DNA from 2 places in the Paenibacillus sp. FSL R7-0345 genome. Region 2 is predicted to be linked to the other one. Evidence: riboswitches for the same ligand, from Rfam matches in the RefSeq annotation. Region 2 holds a riboswitch; the other holds the start of a gene.
What was found. Region 2 has a riboswitch for preQ1 ahead of queF (preQ(1) synthase). Riboswitches for the same ligand answer to the same signal wherever they lie in the genome.

Region 1 (9,062 bases), 2.4 Mb from region 2:
GACCGGCTTTGCCTCGAACCCGCATGAGCGGTTTCTTGGCCTGCTGCTGATCCGCGGCGTGGAGCCGGTCCTGATTGTTCCGGCGCTCGACAGTGAGGCGGCGCATGCGGCCTCCTCAGTCAAGACGATTCTGACACACAGCGATACGGATAATCCGTATGAGCTGCTTCAATCCCGTTTTGGAGGTACAGCACCAGGAACACTCGGTATTGAAAAGGAACACTTCTCCGTGAGCCGCTACGAGCTGTTATCCGCAGCTGTTCCGGCCGGAAGCTTCAGCGATATCGGTCCTTTGCTGCGGGCCATGCGGGCCAGAAAGACTCCGGAGGAGATCAGCCGGATGAAGCATGCCGCTGAGCTTATCGAGGAGGTGCTCCGCCGCGGGCTGAGCCATATCAAGAGCGGAGTAACGGAAATCGAGCTGGTTGCCGAGCTTGAATACCTGATGAAAAAAGTCGGCGCTTCCGGCCCCTCCTTTGATACGATGGTCCTCTCCGGACCCAATACGGCCCTGCCGCATGGCGTACCAGGGGACCGGATCATTCAGCCCGGCGATCTGCTGATGTTCGATATGGGCGTATATGCTGCAGGCTACGCCTCCGATATAACGCGCACCTTTGCTGTCGGTGATATCGACAGCAAGCTGGTTGAGATCTACAACACCGTTCTGGCCGCCAATATGGCCGGGATCGCTGCCTCCACAGCCGGAGCCACCTTTGGTTCGGTGGACAAGGCTGCACGCGATGTTATCGAGGCTGCCGGCTACGGCGAATACTTCATGCACCGTGTCGGACACGGCCTGGGGATGGACACCCATGAATACCCTTCGCTGCATGGTCTGAACACAGACGTTATCGAGAACGGCAATGTGTTTACGGTCGAGCCGGGCATTTATGTACCGGGTCTCGGCGGTGTACGTATTGAGGACGACGTGTTTATTACCGCCGAAGGTCCAGTTACTCTTACCAGCTACCCTAAGGAACTGTCGGTAATTCAGCTGTAGACAGCTCCATTCTGCTGTACTGCAGCTACTATACAAAAAAAGCAGCAAGCCCTTTTCCGGGGGCTTGCTGCTTTTTTTATTTATATGCGTTTAAAGCATTCTTTTATACATCAATCCGGGCTTCGGTATCCTTGCGGCTCCCTGTCTCTTCGGCAAAGCTGAAGGAACGGGCAATGTACAGGATAGGTGTACCGGCACCGGTAAGCAGGAATTTGGACAGGTAGGTGGTCAGCAGAATCTCCGTCCACACCTTCAGATCATACAGTCCGGCAAACGCAATGGTGCAGAAAATCAGCGTATCTACAAAGGAGCTGACCATCGTGCTGCCGTTCGAGCGGATCCACAGCTGACGGGAGCTGCCGTAATATTTACGAATCCAGGAGTACAGGCGTACATCCAGGAACTGGCTGATAAAGTAAGCAGTCAGACTGCCCAGGGCCAGACGCGGCATCATGCCAAAGATTGTCTCCAGGGAAGACTGTGCGATATCGGTCTCCTGCGGCTCAAACACAAGCACCATCTGCATAATCGCCGTCGTCATCAGCAGCGTGAAGAAACCGAACCAGACCGCATTACGCGCTTCAGCTCTGCCGTATTTCTCATTCAGCAGGTCGCTGGTCATATAGAGCGTGACGTACATCGTATTGCCGAGCGTCATTACAATGCCAAACGGCATTTCGATGGTTTTGGCCACCTGGATGTTGGCGATAACCGTTGCTACTCCAACCCAGGCATACAGGCCCTTTTTACCGAACAGCCGGTAGCAGACCAGAAAAAAGGCAAAATTGACAATGACAAACACAATTCCCCACAGCAAATTAAACATGTATCTTTAAATCCTCCTAGTTTTGGTTACGCGGGATGGTTACGAACCGCGGTTATGATGTTATGCCGGAACAAAACATTACTACTCTACCACAAGAGAAGCTAACAAGCCATGAAATTTTATTTCCGGCAAATTCAGTAATTCCCCTGTATATTTTTGAAAATCACATAACTTATTCGAATATTATTAAATTTTTCAGAAAATTCTGCGTGATTGTTGCATTTTTCACTATTCAACCGGAGGTTAATTCTATAGAATAGTTATCAATCGTATTTCGAGTCCAATATCCTTATATATGACCTATACCTATGGAATATATTGTGCCTGCTTGATTGTAAGGCATTGCAGAGGGATATAGATGCATCCTAATCACGAAGGAGAGAATGAAATGGTACGTTTTAAAAATTCAATCAGCCGCAAATTCACGCTTCTTTTGTTTACAGTACTGTTGCTAACGTCGCTTGTATTAAGTATCAGCTTCTACTTTATCTCCATGAGTACCATCGACAGCTATGTTATGCCGCAGATTAACAAGCTTTTGACTGCCGCAGCACAGGATTCCTACAAGGGAATGAATGCAACCTACGCCCAGCAGACGCTTAACAAAAGTGAACAGGCTGCAACCAATCTGGAATATTATTTCCGGGATAAAAAAGAACAGCATGATGTGGAGACCATCTTTCTGATCAATCTCGCCGAAGGCAAAGCCACCGTGCTGACTGCCGATCACGACTCCAAGCTGAAGCCTGACGAATCGCTTGCCGTAACCCCGGTAATGGACCAGGCCTCGAAAGGTAAAACAGGAGTAAGTACCACATATAGCGACAGTCATGGTATACATAGAACAGCCTACGTCGGAATTCCCGGCAGCACTATGCTGATTGGTGTGAGTTATGATCTAGGTTTTGTTCAGGATAAAATAGACAGTATTGTCTGGACGAGTGTTGCCATCACGCTGGCTTCCCTGATTGTCGGACTCACAGCCGCCTACTTCATGAGCCGCAGAATTACCCGGCCGCTCACCCGGCTCACCGCCTACAGCAACAAGCTGGCAGAGGGTGATTTCACCCAGGAGCTGATCATCAAGGGCAACGATGAGGTCAGCCAGCTGTCGGAAAGCTTCCGCAGCATGGGCCATAAGCTGAAGGACATGATCAGCCAGGTACTGGAAACCTCCAATACCGTTGTCGCCGATGCCAATGATCTGAAGAAGCGTGTCGAGGTACTCAACGGAATGGCCGAGCGCTCCGCTGAGTCGGTGACTGAGATCAGCAAGGGGAGCGCAACAATTGCCGCCAGCGCTTTTGAGAATTCCAAGGCGATGGAGGAAATCAATGTCGGCATCCAGCATATTGCTGCTGCAGCCGGTGAGGTCACCGAGCAGATCAGCGAGGCCTCACAGGAAGCGGCCGGCGGGAATGAGACCGCCCGGAGTGCCGTTGAACAGATGCGCCAGGTAGAGCAGGTTTCGGTGCATTCACTTGAGCAGTTCCGCATCATGAATGAACGCTCGCAGATGATCGGCGAGGTGGTTCAGGGAATCACCGAAATCACGAAGCAGATCCAGATGCTGTCCCTTAACGCTTCTATTGAGGCAGCCCGTGCAGGCGAACACGGCCGCGGCTTCGCCGTTGTTGCCGGAGAGGTCCGCAAGCTGTCCGAACAGTCCAAGGAATCCAATGAGCAGATCCGTGAATTCCTGCTTAGCCTGCAGGAGGATATGAACCGTTCGGTCGAGGAGATGAATCATGTGAACGCGGAAGTATCCTCCGGGGTCGGCAAGGTCGTTGCCGCCGGAGATGCCTTCAACCACCTGCTCATTCTGATCCAGAGTATCAGCCACAGCATCCAGTCCGTATCCGCGGCAACCCAGGAAATTTCCGCCGGCACAGAGGAAGTCAGCGCCTCTGTTGAAGAGGCTGCACAGATCACAGCCACCTCGCAGTCGATCGCCGGTTCACTTGCCGAGGATTCCTCCCGCCAGTATCAGGAGCTGGAGGGCAATTCCCTGACTGTAGAGCACCTGCACGAGCAGGCTGTCAAGCTTCAACAGGCGGTCGCTCAGTTCAAGATTTAATAATAAAAGGACACTACGGAAGCACCGCTTGGCGGCTGTCTTTCGTGGTGTCCTTTTTTACGTACAATATTTATTATACCGGGGGTATGACTGCGGATTGCTGGCTATTGGCAGACTGCTGAGTGCCTGCTGGGTGCTAACGGCCTGCTGACTGCTAAATGCTGACTGAGTGCTATATGCTTGCTGAGTGCTGACTGCTAACGGCCTACTGACTGCTTGCTGACTTTTAACGGCCTGCTGACTGCTAACGGCCTACTGACTGCTTGCTGAGTGCTAACGGACCGTAGCGCCTTTATTCTTTCCGTTTACTGCATTTGACCAGGCTAACGGACCGTAGCGCCCTTATTGTCTGTCTGCGGGGTGTTTTTGGGCTCAATATGACCGGATAAGGGCGCTGAGGTCCGTTAGATTTTTAAAGTGTGCTTTTGACGGGGAATACGGTCATTTGAGTCCGTTAGAAGGTTGTTTGGTGCTACTGCTTCATACGGATTTCCGCGCAGGCTACATTACACTTTTCCGTTGTACTGCTGCGGACTATATTCAAGTTCAATTAGTGTATAATAGCCTCCCCAGTCCGGCACTTACACATATATAACCTGACTTCTCGAACATATCCTAGCTTCTCGGTGCCCACAGAATGACGGAGACCCCGATTACGCAGATTGCGGCCCCGATCCAGTCGTACATGTCCGGTGTTTTTTTGTCGACCAGCCAGCCCCACAGAACTGCCAGAACAATAAACACCCCGCCGTATGCGGCGTACACTCTGCCAAAGGACGGAAATTTCTGAATAGTAGGAATGATTCCATATGCAACCAGGATAACTGCGCCTGCGATCCCATACCAGAGCGGGCGTGATTCCCGCAGCCAGAGCCAGACCAGATACCCTCCCCCGATCTCGGCCAGCCCGGCTACTATAAACAGCATTATGGCCATGAACATTATTATCCCTCTTTTCAGGACAAGCCCGTTAGTTTGTATACAGACTTCATCTTCCAACTCTCCCGTACAAGGTGCAGCCAGCCTACCGAACGCCGCTCACCTAATGCAGTCCCGAAAAGGTTGCCTTTAGCGCCGGGAAATTACACCCGAAACCGGGGAATTCCTGAACTTTCTGCAAATCGTCAAGCTAGCGGCAACGCATCTCTGTTAAGTAAACCAGCCATATTAATTCGTTTTCCAGATTTCGCCGACTGGATACAAGGGAAAACGGACGGGTAAAGATATCTGCTCTGCTACAGATGGTTAGATACAGATGGTTAGATACAGATGGCCAGATACTGATGGCTGATGCAGATGGCCGGATACTAATGGCTTACGATATGGCTGATGCAGCCAGCCCGGTACTGATAGCTGCGTCAGCCGGCCAAGTGCTGTGCTCCTGTACATCAGCTACAGCAGATTGTGCTGCAGCAGCACGAGAAGCAGCAGCAATGCTGCTTCCAGCAGCTCGTTCAGTGCGCCGTACACGTCGCCGGTGAGCCCGCCGAGCCGGCTGCTGATCCGCCGCGCCGCGAATCCGCCGCAGGCCGCGGCAGTCAGCGGTGCCAGGCAGGCCGCAGCCAGATGCTGCGGCCATGCCCCGCCTCCCGCGCCGAGCACCAAAGGTGCTGCGGCTGCGGGAAGCGTCAGCAGAGCGGCGAGCAGCATGGCGCGCCGCTCCTGCCGGGGAGGCAGCGCAGCGAAGCTCGCTGCCAGCCCTTCATTGCCGCGGGCCAGGGGGAAGCGGGCCATTGCCCGCACCATGTACCAGCGGCTCCACACCGGCGGCAGCAGAAGCAGTGGCAGCTCGTAGTAACGGCTGCCCCCGATAAAAGCTGCCAGCAGCGCTGCTTTCAGCAGCAAAAGCAGCACGCAGGCCAGCACGCCCATGGCCCCCACTCGGCTGTCCTTCATAATCTCCAGCATCCGCTCCCGTGAACGGTAGCTGAGCAGTGCATCTGCGCTGTCCATCCAGCCGTCCAGATGCAGCCCGCCGGTCAGCCCTACCCACAGAATGAGAGTTATGACTGCGGCAGGCCAGGCCGGCAGCAGCCAGACCGCTGCTGCTGCTCCAGCCGCAACGCTAAGCCCGATGGCCGCGCCGACCAGCGGGTAATACGCCACGCTGCGCCGCAGCAGCTCGGGGGAAAAATCCCCGCCATCCTTAACCGGGAAGCGGGACAGAAACTGAAAAGCGGCAGCGGCGTCCCTGCGCGCACTCACAGCTTGTACTCCCTGCTCTTCAGCTCTATCGGTATTCCGGCAGTTACCAGAAACACCTGCTGGCAACCCGCCGCCAGTCTTGCATTCATCCTGCCGGCCAGATCCCGGTACAGCCGTCCGAGTGCATATTCCGGTACAATCCCGTCACCAACTTCGTTTGTTACAAGAACCAGCGTCCCTTGAAAGGCAGCGGCAGCTTCCTCCAGCCGGGCGATCTCCTCCTCGACCCGTTCCTGCCTGTCCGGCCCACTCTCAACAGCCAGCAGGACATTCGACAGCCAAAGGGTCAGGCAGTCCACCAGCACTGCCCCACCTCCCGACAGCTGTTGCAGCAGCCCCGGCAAATCCAGCGGCTCTTCCACCGTCTCCCATTGTCCGCCGCTTTCTTCGCGCTGCCGCCGGTGCAGGTCAATCCGCGCCTTCATCTCATCGTCAAAAGCTTGTCCGGTCGCCACATACACCGCCTGTCCTGCCAATGACAGCGTCAGGCGTTCGGCGAAGCCGCTTTTGCCGCTGCGCGCTCCTCCCGTTACCAGAATACTCATCGGCTATCCGCTCCCGAGACTCCTGCGCTTTCAAAGGTAGCCATTTCGCGCATAATCCGGCTGGCGGCTTCAACAAAGTGCAGGCAGAGCACACCGCCTGTTCCTTCGCCGAGACGGAGTTCAAGATCAAGCAGCGCTGTAAGACCCAGCCGCTCCAGCATCAGCTTATGCCCCTGCTCGCCGGAGATATGGGAAGCGATCATATAATCGTGAGACAGCGGGGCAAGCGCTTTGGCAACAAGTGCTGCTGCACCCGAAATAAAGCCATCCAGCACCACAGGAACCCGGGCCGCAGCAGCTCCCAATATAAGTCCGGCCAACCCGGCGATCTCAAGTCCGCCTACCTTGGACAGTACATCAATCGCATCCGCGGAATCAGGTACATTAAGCTTCAGCGCCCGCTCTACAACGGCGATTTTATGCCGCAGCCGTTCATCGTCAATCCCGGTGCCCCGTCCCACTGCTGTCTCAGCCGGAACACCTTCAAGCGCACACAGCACTGCTGCGCTGGCTGTCGTATTGCCGATGCCCATCTCGCCGGTAATAAAAATCTCCGTTCCGCCTTTCACCGCTTCCTCTGCCACACTGACTCCAGCCAAAATAGCCTGCAGCGCCTCCTCCCGGCTCATCGCCGAGCCCTTCGCCATATTGCCGCTGCCATAGCGCACTTTACGGGCGAGCAATTCGGGATGGCTTAGGTCTCCGGCGATGCCAATGTCGACCAGCCTCACCTCTGCACCCGCCTGGCGGGCAAGCACATTCACTGCTGCTCCGCCGCTGAGGAAATTGTAGGCCATCTGAACCGTGACCTCCTGCGGAAAAGCGCTGACACCTTCGCTGCACACCCCATGGTCAGCAGCCATAACCACAACTGTACGTTTGCCGTAAGCCGGCTGCTCCGTGCCGGAAATCCCCGCCAGCTGTATTGCCAGCTCCTCCAGCCGCCCTAGACTTCCGGGCGGCTTGGTCAAGATGTCCAGGCGCTGCTCTGCCCGCTTAATGGCTTCCAAATCTGCCGGTTTAATCCGGCAGATTACCTGCTCAATTGTTGAATGCATCAGTATTCCTCCTATGTATCGTCTACCTCTAGCCTCACCCTGCTCGCCAAGCCAATTGCCCTTTAGCGCTTACCGTATATTCTCGACTACTGCCCACCACCTTCTGCCCCTATCCACTCACTATTTGCCACTAACTACTCACAATGTGCTACTAGCCCTCTTACACCCTGCTACTCGCCATATGCTACTAGTCCGCTAACCATATGCCTCAAGCCCGCTCACCTTCTGTCACTATCCACTCATCATCTTCCGCCAGCCGCTCACCACTTGCACCTAAACCTCTCCTCACCGCTGCAGCAGTACAAGGTGAGCCAATCCTTCTAACGGACCATATAGCCCTTATCAATCAGCATACAGGCAATTCTCCGCACTAACGGACTCAGATGCCTTTATTTGCCGGCTAAATGGCCCTTGAGGCGGGTTTTGAGAGTAATAAAGTCACTGGAGTCCGTTAGCCGCGCCAAAAAGGCTAAAATCAGCGAATAAGGTCATCTGTGTCCGTTACAGCTCCACAGCCTGGCAGATCCGGCATTATGCAATCTGCCGCAGAAAAAAGCCCCTTCAAAAGAAAGGGACCCCTGCCGCTGCCGGTACACAGCAGCATGCGCGCACGCTTTATTCCGTATCCCCTTTTCTTCAAGGATAGGGGATACGGAATGATCTTACAATCAGATTTTTACTTTCATGAAGCCTTCCATCCGCTCCAGCGCCTCGGTCAGCTTAGCTGTGGAAGCTGCATAAGAGCAGCGGATATGCCCTTCGCCGCCGCTTCCGAACACATGCCCGGGAACAGCGGCAACTCCTGCTTCCTGCAGCAGCCTCAGTGCAAATTCCTCCGACCGCATTCCGGTGCGGGCAATCGACGGGAAGGCATAGAACGCCCCCTCCGGCTCGCGGCAGTCCAGCCCGATGCTCCGCAGACCCTCGACGAACAGCGTTCTGCGCTGGCGGAAAACCTCCTTCATCCGGTCCTTGTCAGCCAGCCCGCTGCGCAGCGATTCCAGGGCAGCGATCTGTCCCAGCACCGGTGCGCACATCGCGGTGTACTGATGAATCTTGAGCATCGCAGCCAGCAGCTCGCGGCTGCCGCAGGCGTAGCCGACGCGCCAGCCGGTCATGGCGAACGCTTTGGAGAAGCCGCTGATCAGGATCGTCCGCTCCAGCATGCCGGGAAGCGAGGCAATGCTGACATGCCTGCTGTCATAGGTCAGCTCGGCATAGATTTCATCTGACAGCACCAGCAGGTTATGCTGCTTCACCAGTTCAGCAATCGGCAGCCAGTCTTCATAAGACATCACCGCCCCGGTAGGATTGCTAGGGAAGTTCAGCACCAGCAGCTTGGAGCGCG
Region 2 (9,062 bases):
AGCATACCGCCGGTATCCTTGGCATCATTCGCATGATCGCACTGGCTCTCCATCTCATGCTGGCAGAAATAACAGTGTCCGCAAGCAACATTAAACGGAATGATGACCCGGTCGCCTTTTTTAACCCTGGTTACATCAGGTCCCACTTCTTCGACGATCCCCATCGGCTCATGTCCGATTACATAATCATCATGCATGCCCGGAATTTCACCGTTATAAATATGCAGGTCAGAACCGCAGATAGCCGTTGAGGTTACACGGATGATGATATCGTCCTTTTTCTCCAGCCTGGCATCGGCGACATCTTTGACTTCCACTTTCTTCTTCCCTTGGTACGTAACAGCTCTCATGATGAGAACCACTCCTTTGAAAGTAGAGTAATAACAAACCTATTATGTTATAACCCCAAATTCCTCCGGATTATCCCCTCAGCCGAAAGTTTGTACGCGTTATTGCGATATTCCATCCGCTCCGGCTGGCGGATACAGCAGCGGGGAATACATCATCAGGGCATGATTTTCCGCTACAGGCTCATCCCCGGCCAGTTCTCCGCTGCGGGTCAGCATTCTGCGCCGGATCTTGTTGCTGCGGACATATCCGCCCCATGGTTCCAGACTGATGACATGATCCGCCTCATACACTTCATAGTTGTACAGCGGCTCACTATCACACCGCCATTCCCCGTGCAAAAATGTATCGTCAAGGTTCAGCTTCAGCTGATAGGTCTGCTCCGTATGATTCGTCAGCTGGAGGTCAAGGTAGTTATATGCGCAGGTAGCACCGCTGCCAAACGGCTGGGTGCGCCGTTCGTCCGGAAATACGTCATAGCTGTGGCGGTGCCGCTCTGTCACGGTCAGCGGGGTGTGCAGCGCCATCCAGTAGATCAGATTCGACAGCTGGCACAATCCGCCGCCTGTGCCGGTGCGGAAACCGCCATAGAATAACACCATCCCGTCCAGATAGCCTTTACGGCGGGTCGGCTTGCCGATACTCCGCCAATAGGAAAAGGTTTCGCCCGGACGGATCAGCAGCCCGTCCAGCCTGCGGACAGCAATCGTCAGATTGGTGATTTTATTGTACTGCAGCTGCATGTCTACATTACGCAGCTTCCGCAGCAAAGGGGTTGCGTGACCTGCGGCTGAATACGTGAGCGTATCGCTGCTGAAGGTCTTGGCCCTTTTGCCGGAGCGCGTCAGCCACTGCAGGTATCTTTTACAGGTGAAATACCGTTTTCCGGCAAACAACCTCAATCTGGAACGGCGGACGGGCTTCATTGCCGCTTTGGCCCGGCTCAAGGGAAGGTAATCTCGTCTGCATGGCGCAGCTTGGCGAATCTCCCCCCGAGTAACCCATTATGATGCCGTACAATCTCTTCCCCGCTCCAATTTCCGTTATCAAAGGTACTGTTCGCATCCTGTACCAGTGTATTGCTGTAGCCCATGCTGTAAGCACGCCGGCAGGTTGTATCAACACAGAATTCAGTCTGCATCCCGCAGATAACAAGCTCTGTTATCCCTTGCCGCTGAAGCTCTTCATGCAGCACAGTACGGTGAAACGCATCCCAGGTCGGCTTTTCCACAATGATTTCGCCTTCCTGCGGCGTGATCCGGCTGCTGATCTCCCAGGTAGGGAGCCCTTTGGTATATTCTTCGTCTTCCGTATGCTGGATATATACTACAGGTGCTCCGGCCGAGCGGGCCTTCCCAAGCAGGGAAACAATCCGGTCCATTACTTGCTCCCCGTCATAGAGACTCATTCCTGGATAAGAGAACATTGCTTCCTGAACATCAATAATTAGCAGTGCTTTAGTCATTTCTAAATTCCTCCCTGTTAAAAATAATCCTGATTTCGTTTAATAGTGAATAACCAGCGAATCCGTTTAATGATGCTTATTATCTTGCTGATGCTGTAAGAGAGGTGCCTAAAGAATCTCTAAAGGACTACAAACGGTACATCAGCCATATCTTCAGGCATATGCTGTAAATGTCAGTCAGCAGCAGGCTCAAAGGCTGAAAATTCAGATTATCCCAATACTCCCACTATCTATCTTAACATGTTTATTGTTTAAAAGATCAGCAAAAAGAGGCGTCTTACGCCATCATCAGATGGTGTAAGACGCCACGTAAGTCCATGCAGCTATTTTCCCCGCTTGTTATGCCAGATCAGTGCGTGCAGCTGCGGCAGCACCCGCACCCGGTTCATGTCCGGATCGGCAATCACCAGATTGAACAGCCATTCCAGCCGTCCAAGCAGGCGTCCGGAAATATCCCCCGGCTCTGTAACATTATCATTCCCGGGCTGCAGGTACAGCTGAACTCCCGGATAACGCTGGTGCACCATTTTGGCATAGGCATAATCTTCTTCATTGAAGACCACAACCTTCAGGCTGTGTGCCCCTTTGCCCGGCACCTTCAGCTTCTCCAGAATGCCGTCCAGTACTGCCCAGTCTGTCTTCATGCCGGAGCTTGGCGGTTTAGGGCTGATCGTTAATGCATCGATCTCATAAAACCAGTCCTGCCAGCGGCTGCCCTGGGTCTCGATCGCAGCCTGAATGCCGCGCTCATGCAGGAGATCAACAAACTGCCCCATGCTGTCTCCTAGCAGGGCCGGGTTGCCGCCGGAGATCGTCACGGAATCAAAGTTATTGCCGGCAAGGGCAAGCAGCTCGTTCATAATCTCCTCAGGCTCCAGCATCCGCACAATATCCTTGGCTGATCCGTCCCAGGTAAAGGCGGAGTCACACCAGCTGCAGCGGTAATCACAGCCGTAGGTGCGGACGAACATCGTCTTCACGCCAATAACGGCACCTTCACCCTGAATGGTCGGACCGAACATTTCAATTACCGGAATTTTACTCACAGTCACAGCCTCCATGCATCCGGTAGGCCGGACCGTCATCCGGGAGGTCTGCAGCCAGAACTTCCGCCCAGGAGGTTGGTGTCTCCCACAGCTTTACCGAATACAAAGGCAGATCCGCCAGCTTCAGCCAGTAGGCAATGTACGCAGACATGTTCTCTACAGTGGTACGGAAGCCGAGCAGAGCTACTTTGGAACCTGTCTGTTTCAAGGTTTCCAGGACAGGCTCGTTGCCCATCGCCAGAAAAGCATGATCCAGCCGGTCCACCAGCTGCTGCTGTACGGTCGCTTTGATATCACTGAAATCAATCACAAACCCTTCATCGGAGTGGCCGGCTTCTGTCAGCGGCTTGCCTTTAAGCATAACCTCCAGCTTGTACGTATGCCCGTGCAGATTACTGCATTTTCCTTTGTGGCCGATCAGCTGATGCGCCGAGTCAAAGGTAAATATTTTACAGACCGTTACTTCCCCCAGCATTACAGCACCGCCTTCCGCTCTGCCACATACTGGTCCAGCCCGCGCTGGCGCAGCAGACAAGCCGGACAAGTGCCGCAGCCGCTGCCGATAATACCGTTATAGCAGGTCAGCGTATGCTCACGGACATAATCGAACTGGCCGAGTTCATCGGCGAGCTTCCAGGTTTCTTTTTTATCGAGCCACATTAGCGGGGTGTGAATAACGAACTCATAATCCATCGACAGGTTAAGCGTCACATTCAGTGATTTTACAAACACATCCCGGCAGTCAGGATAACCGCTGAAGTCGGTCTGGCACACGCCGGTGATAATATTGGCATAGCCCAGCTGCTTCGCCATAATGGCGGCAAACGACAGGAACAGCAGGTTACGCCCGTCCACGAATGTGCTCGGCAGCTCCCCGTCTTCCCCCGCTTCAATTGCAATATCATCCCGGGTAAGCGCGTTTGGCGCCAGCTGATTAAGCAGGCCCAGATCCAGAATATGCTGTTTCACGCCGAACGCAGCAGCAATCTTCTTCGCTACCTCAATCTCCGCCGCATGCCGCTGGTTATAGTTAAACGTAACAACCTGAACCTCATCGAAATGCTGTAATGCCCATGCGAGGCAGGTTGTGCTGTCTTGTCCGCCGCTGAATACGACGAGTGCTTTTTTATTCATACGATTCCTCTCTCCTCCCATGCCTTCCGTCTACCGGTTGTCCACTTTTTCAGGATACAGGTCATGATTCATCAGCCGGTGTCCGGCCATCGCCTCATACTTGGTTCCCGGACGCCCCCAGTTGCAGTAAGGATCAATGGAAATGCCGCCGCGCGGTGTAAACTTGCCCCACACTTCGATATAACGCGGATTCATCAGGGAGATCAGATCATTCATAATAATGTTGACACAGTCCTCATGAAAATCGCCATGATTGCGGAAGCTGAACAGGTACAGCTTAAGTGACTTGGATTCCACCATTTTGATATCGGGAATGTACGAGATGTACATCACGCCGAAATCCGGCTGCCCGGTTACCGGACACAGGCTGGTGAACTCCGGACAATTGAATTTGACAAAATAATCGCGGCCGGGATGCTTATTATCGAATGATTCCAGCACCTCCGGATCGTATCCGAAATTATACTTGGTTCCCTGGTTACCCAGCAGGGTTACCTCTGGCATTTCCTCTTTCAGTCTGCCTTCTGACATGACAAAAAACCCCTCTCTTTTCCCCCGGCTTGCTGCCGGAAATAGGAAAGAAGAACGAGATTTCGAAAACCTGGCTCTACTAAATAGTTTTTTATAGAGGGAGTTTGCGAACCTCTCCTGCGCTGGTGCACAGAATTCTTCTTATGCTTGTTAGCGCCTTGAACTATACCATGTTTTGCAGTCTCCTGGCAAGCGGGCCTTACAGATGATCCAGAACCAGCGAGCACAGCATTCCCAGCGCGGCAGCCAGTCCGGTCAGCGGTCCACTATCCTCATAGGCTTCGGGCATCATGGTGGAAGAAACCATGGCAATAATACCTCCTCCGGCAAAAGAGGCAATCAGCGCTGTCGTATAATCATTGGCATGATCCATAAACGCATAGCCTGCTCCTGAAGCTGCTGTTGAAATAACCAGTACGCCGAGCCAGAGCATTATCACTTTGCTTTTGCTGTAACCGTCCTGCTTGAGTCCGGCCGTACTGGACAGCCCCTCCGGAATATTGCTGAGGAAAATGGCGATCACCAGCAGCAGGCTCACTCCCTTACCGGCAATCAGGCTAGCCCCGATCATGATCGACTCAGGTATGGCATCCAGCACGGTTCCGGCGAATATCGCCAGACCGCTTCCGCTTTGCGGCTTTGCGTTTTTCTCCGAACGGACCGAACGCTTCCTTCCTGATCCCCCTTTGCGGGAGATGTACCAGTCAAACAGGGTAAACACCAGGGCACCGGCAATAAACCCGATAATGGTCGGAGCCAGTCCGCCGTCATTTGCGGAATCATCCAGCAGCTCATAGGCGGCAGCTCCAATCAGCACCCCTGTTCCGAATGCCATAATGAAGCCGATCAACTTGGCGGGAATCCGCAGAAACAGTGCCGCCAGCGCACCAATCAGTACGGCCGAACCCGATACTGCTCCCCATAAAAGAGCATTCCACACTAACGTCACCTTCTTTTGTCACCAGGAATTGCGTTCTATACGCATAACCATATTGTACACTTCAAAAGCGCTGCGCAAACACCCGTGACAAATACTGCAGACCAGGTTATAAAGGATGGATTCAATTACACATAAAAGGGTAACTTAAAATATAAACTGCTATATTAAGGATGGGATCAGCTTATGGAACAAGCCGTGCAGCAGCTAAAAGAGTGGTTAGCCTCAGAGGCGGATAAAACGATTGTCATTAAAAAGCATGAGCTGGAGGATGTGGACACGGTACACTTCAGCCTGGAGAGTGTGGATTACCGGAGCTCCGAGGATGTCATTGACGATTATCTCGAAGATGCGCTGATTCTTAGAGGCACGGGTCACACGTTAAATGCAGACGGCGAGCTTGTACCCCTGCCGCAACCAAGCTATGAAATTGCCGTCAGCGGCCTGCAGATCCATTCGGCAGAAGCGGACCAAGCAGAGCTGCAGACAGACCGGGCCCGGTATACCATTACTATCGGTGAATCTTAATACAGAAGGGTTCATGATAATAACATGTTCGCTATTTGTATTTAGACAAAAAAAGGAGGCCACAGCTGTATGCTGCGGCCTCCTCTTCAATCTTCCCCGATAATCCGGACTTCCGTCTCCAGATCTACCCCGAACTTATCCTTGACCGCAGCGCGGACATGATGGATTAGTCCAATGTAGTCGTTGGCCGTAGCATTATCCGCGTTTACGATAAAGCCCGCATGTTTGCGGGACACCTCTGCCCCGCCGATTCTTACGCCCTGCAGCCCGCTTTCCTGAATCAGCTGCCCGGCGAACCGGCCCGGCGGACGCTTGAATACACTGCCGCAGGAAGGATATTCAAGCGGCTGCTTCGATTCCCGCAGATAGGTCAGCTCATCCATTTTCGCTTTGATGGCCGCAGGATCTCCCGGCTGCAGGGCAAAGCGCGCCTCCAGCACAATATAATCTCCGCCGGCAAAAATACTGTGCCGGTAACCAAACTGCAGCTCTTCGCCCCGCAGTGTAACGAGCTCTCCGGCCTTGTTAACGGCCAGCGCACTGTGCAGCACATCCTTAACCTCGCCGCCGTACGCACCGGCGTTCATATAAAGCGCGCCGCCTACTGTTCCCGGGATGCCGCAGGCAAATTCCAGGCCCGTCAGCTCCTGCTCCAGCGCATAGGCCGAGGTATCGATAATTTTGGCGCCGCACTGGGCAATCAGCAGCCCGTTCTCTATAGTCATCTTATCCAAAACCGAAGTATACAGCACAATCCCGCGGATTCCGCCGTCGCGGATAATGACATTAGAACCGTTGCCCAGCACGGTTAAAGGAATGTTATTCTTGCTGGCATATGTAACAACACTCTGTATTTCCTCATAGCTTGCTGGTACAGCCAGAATGTCGGCTATACCGCCGATTTGCGTAAATACATAAGTCTTCAGCAGTTCCCGGCTTCTTACCGTTCCGTCCGGAAGAAGCTGCTGCAAATCCTGTTCAATTTGGCTTATATTCATGTTCATGCTCCTTTATAAATCAATACATAATCACGTTATCAGCCTGATTAATGGCATCCCCAACTGTAACAACGAACAGGCTCCCTTGTCAATGACGGGAGCCTGCGGCTGATGCTGTGCTATCGAAGTTTATGCGGCAATTTTGCAAAATATGATCTACGCCTGCCCGGCAGAGGCCGTATTGCGGAATTCTAGCCGGCGCACCGCCCGCTCATCCTCTTTCATCCGCGGACAGGTGTAGCAATAGCTTCCGCCTTCAGTGCGGTAATAAAGGCAGCAGCGGTTACGCATATTCACGGTCTTACCGGGCTCAGCCAGCGATTCGATCTTGCGCACCTGGACATGGAACGGATTTCTCTTCAAGCCGAACACCTCTGCCGGCATTTCTTCGCGAAGATACCGGTAATCTTCCTGCAAAGTTTCCGGCAGGCCTGCAGGAAGATCTCGGGAGGTAAAAACCTCCAGATAATAGTTGAACTTAGTGGGCAGCTGGCCCCAGATTTCGCTTCCGGCAAGGCCTGTGACATGCGATAGCATGGACATCAGCGGAGCAGCCGAATCCCGGTAGAACTGCGTCAGCTGTTCATTGCGCCAGTCTGTCCGCAGCTTGGCGTCTGCAGGAGCCGGAGTGAATGACCATTCGTCCAGGGAGAAGACTACACGCCAATATCCATTAGATGGAATGAGGTGCACAGACAAGTCGGACAGACTGATACCAGGACTGGCAGAATAGACAGAAAGAGCATATTGGACCGCAAGGGCCACATTACCAAAAGCACCGGCAAAATAGGTTGCAGCCACCTTGTCATCCAGTCCTTTGATAAGCGGCCTGTAACACTCGACAAAGGCTCTCATTCCCGCTTCATCCGTCATCTCTGCAACATTAAAAGAGTGCACTGCCCCTTCCGGAATACCGTGGTGCAGATCAAATGTACTGCTGAAATCCTGTATCTGTTGCTGTTGTGCATCATTCATTCCATTTCCTCCTCTGTATGCGTGCCACTTGTTGTTTGTTTTACAATCCTGCAGCCTTATAAGCCGCCAGCTCATACGGCAGGCACAGCGGCACGCCGGTACGCGGATCGGCCACGATATCGCACTCAATGCCGAATACTTTGCGGAGCACATCCGGTGTCATAACCTCAGCAGGAGCCCCTTGGCTGATGACTGTGCCTGCTTTGATGGCCACCATATGCTGCGCATAACGGGAAGCATGGTTCAAGTCATGCACGACCATAATGATCGTGCGGCCTTCCTCCTGGTTCAGCTTCTGCAGCAGCTGCAGCACTTCCAGCTGGTGTGCCATATCAAGGAACGTAGTCGGCTCGTCCAGGAACAGAATATCCGTCTGCTGAGCCAGTGCCATCGCAATCCAGGCGCGCTGGCGCTGACCGCCGGAGAGACGGTCAATCGGGCGGTCATGGAATTCATCCATGCCGGTTACCGTGATCGCATTCGCGATAATTTCGCGGTCTTCCGGCGTCATTGTGCCGAAGCCCTTCTGATGCGGATACCGTCCGTAACTGACCAGCTCGGACACCGTCAGTCCGTCCGGAGCCGTCGGATTCTGCGGCAGGATCGCCAGCTGGCGGGCCACCTCTTTGGTCGACAGGGTATGAATGGACTTCCCGTCCAGCATTACGCTTCCGCTCTTGGGCTTCATAATCCGGGCCATTGTTTTCAGAATCGTAGACTTACCGGAGCCGTTAGCTCCAACCAGCGCTGTAATTTTCCCTGTAGGCAGCGACAGGTTCAACCCTTTGACAATCGTTGCTTCCGCGTACCCGATACTTAGCTGTTCCGTGTTCAAACGTTCTGACATTATCTCCACTCCTTAATAATGGTTGTGATTTTTGGGTATGTATGAATTTCAGTGCCAGGGCAATTGAAATTGTTTATCATTCAACTGATATTGGTTCTCAATTATTATTATCGCAAATATATGAAAGTTGTACAAGAGTGCATAAAAAAGCCGCCCCGTCATCAACGGAAGCAGCTGTTTCTTCATGTCACCTGTCTATTTGTGCAAATGGTAAGGTACTGTCGCTACAACGATATCCTTTTGATTCATCAGA

Region 1: another riboswitch for preQ1. It lies ahead of NST84_RS06070 (queuosine precursor transporter); the one in region 2 lies ahead of queF (preQ(1) synthase).

Annotation. Positions count from the first base shown of each region.
Region 1 is NZ_CP152002.1:1,401,726-1,410,787, reverse strand. It holds gene NST84_RS06075 (Xaa-Pro peptidase family protein) at 1-1,003, shown strand, start outside; gene NST84_RS06070 (queuosine precursor transporter) at 1,107-1,829, opposite strand; PreQ1 riboswitch class I at 1,840-1,885, opposite strand; gene NST84_RS06065 (methyl-accepting chemotaxis protein) at 2,218-3,906, shown strand; gene NST84_RS06060 (YnfA family protein) at 4,522-4,848, opposite strand; gene cobS (adenosylcobinamide-GDP ribazoletransferase) at 5,299-6,111, opposite strand; gene cobU (bifunctional adenosylcobinamide kinase/adenosylcobinamide-phosphate guanylyltransferase) at 6,108-6,656, opposite strand; gene cobT (nicotinate-nucleotide--dimethylbenzimidazole phosphoribosyltransferase) at 6,653-7,714, opposite strand; gene NST84_RS06040 (aminotransferase class I/II-fold pyridoxal phosphate-dependent enzyme) at 8,383-9,062, opposite strand, start outside.
Region 2 is NZ_CP152002.1:3,785,614-3,794,675, forward strand. It holds gene NST84_RS15965 (zinc-dependent alcohol dehydrogenase) at 1-350, opposite strand, end outside; gene NST84_RS15970 (VanW family protein) at 450-1,274, opposite strand; gene NST84_RS15975 (cysteine hydrolase family protein) at 1,292-1,813, opposite strand; gene queE (7-carboxy-7-deazaguanine synthase QueE) at 2,137-2,859, opposite strand; gene NST84_RS15985 (6-carboxytetrahydropterin synthase) at 2,852-3,334, opposite strand; gene queC (7-cyano-7-deazaguanine synthase QueC) at 3,334-3,993, opposite strand; gene queF (preQ(1) synthase) at 4,024-4,524, opposite strand; PreQ1 riboswitch class I at 4,602-4,645, opposite strand; gene NST84_RS16000 (ZIP family metal transporter) at 4,724-5,464, opposite strand; gene NST84_RS16005 (hypothetical protein) at 5,648-5,989, shown strand; gene murB (UDP-N-acetylmuramate dehydrogenase) at 6,076-6,987, opposite strand; gene NST84_RS16015 ((2Fe-2S)-binding protein) at 7,144-7,962, opposite strand; gene NST84_RS16020 (ABC transporter ATP-binding protein) at 8,003-8,809, opposite strand; gene NST84_RS16025 (APC family permease) at 9,005-9,062, opposite strand, start outside.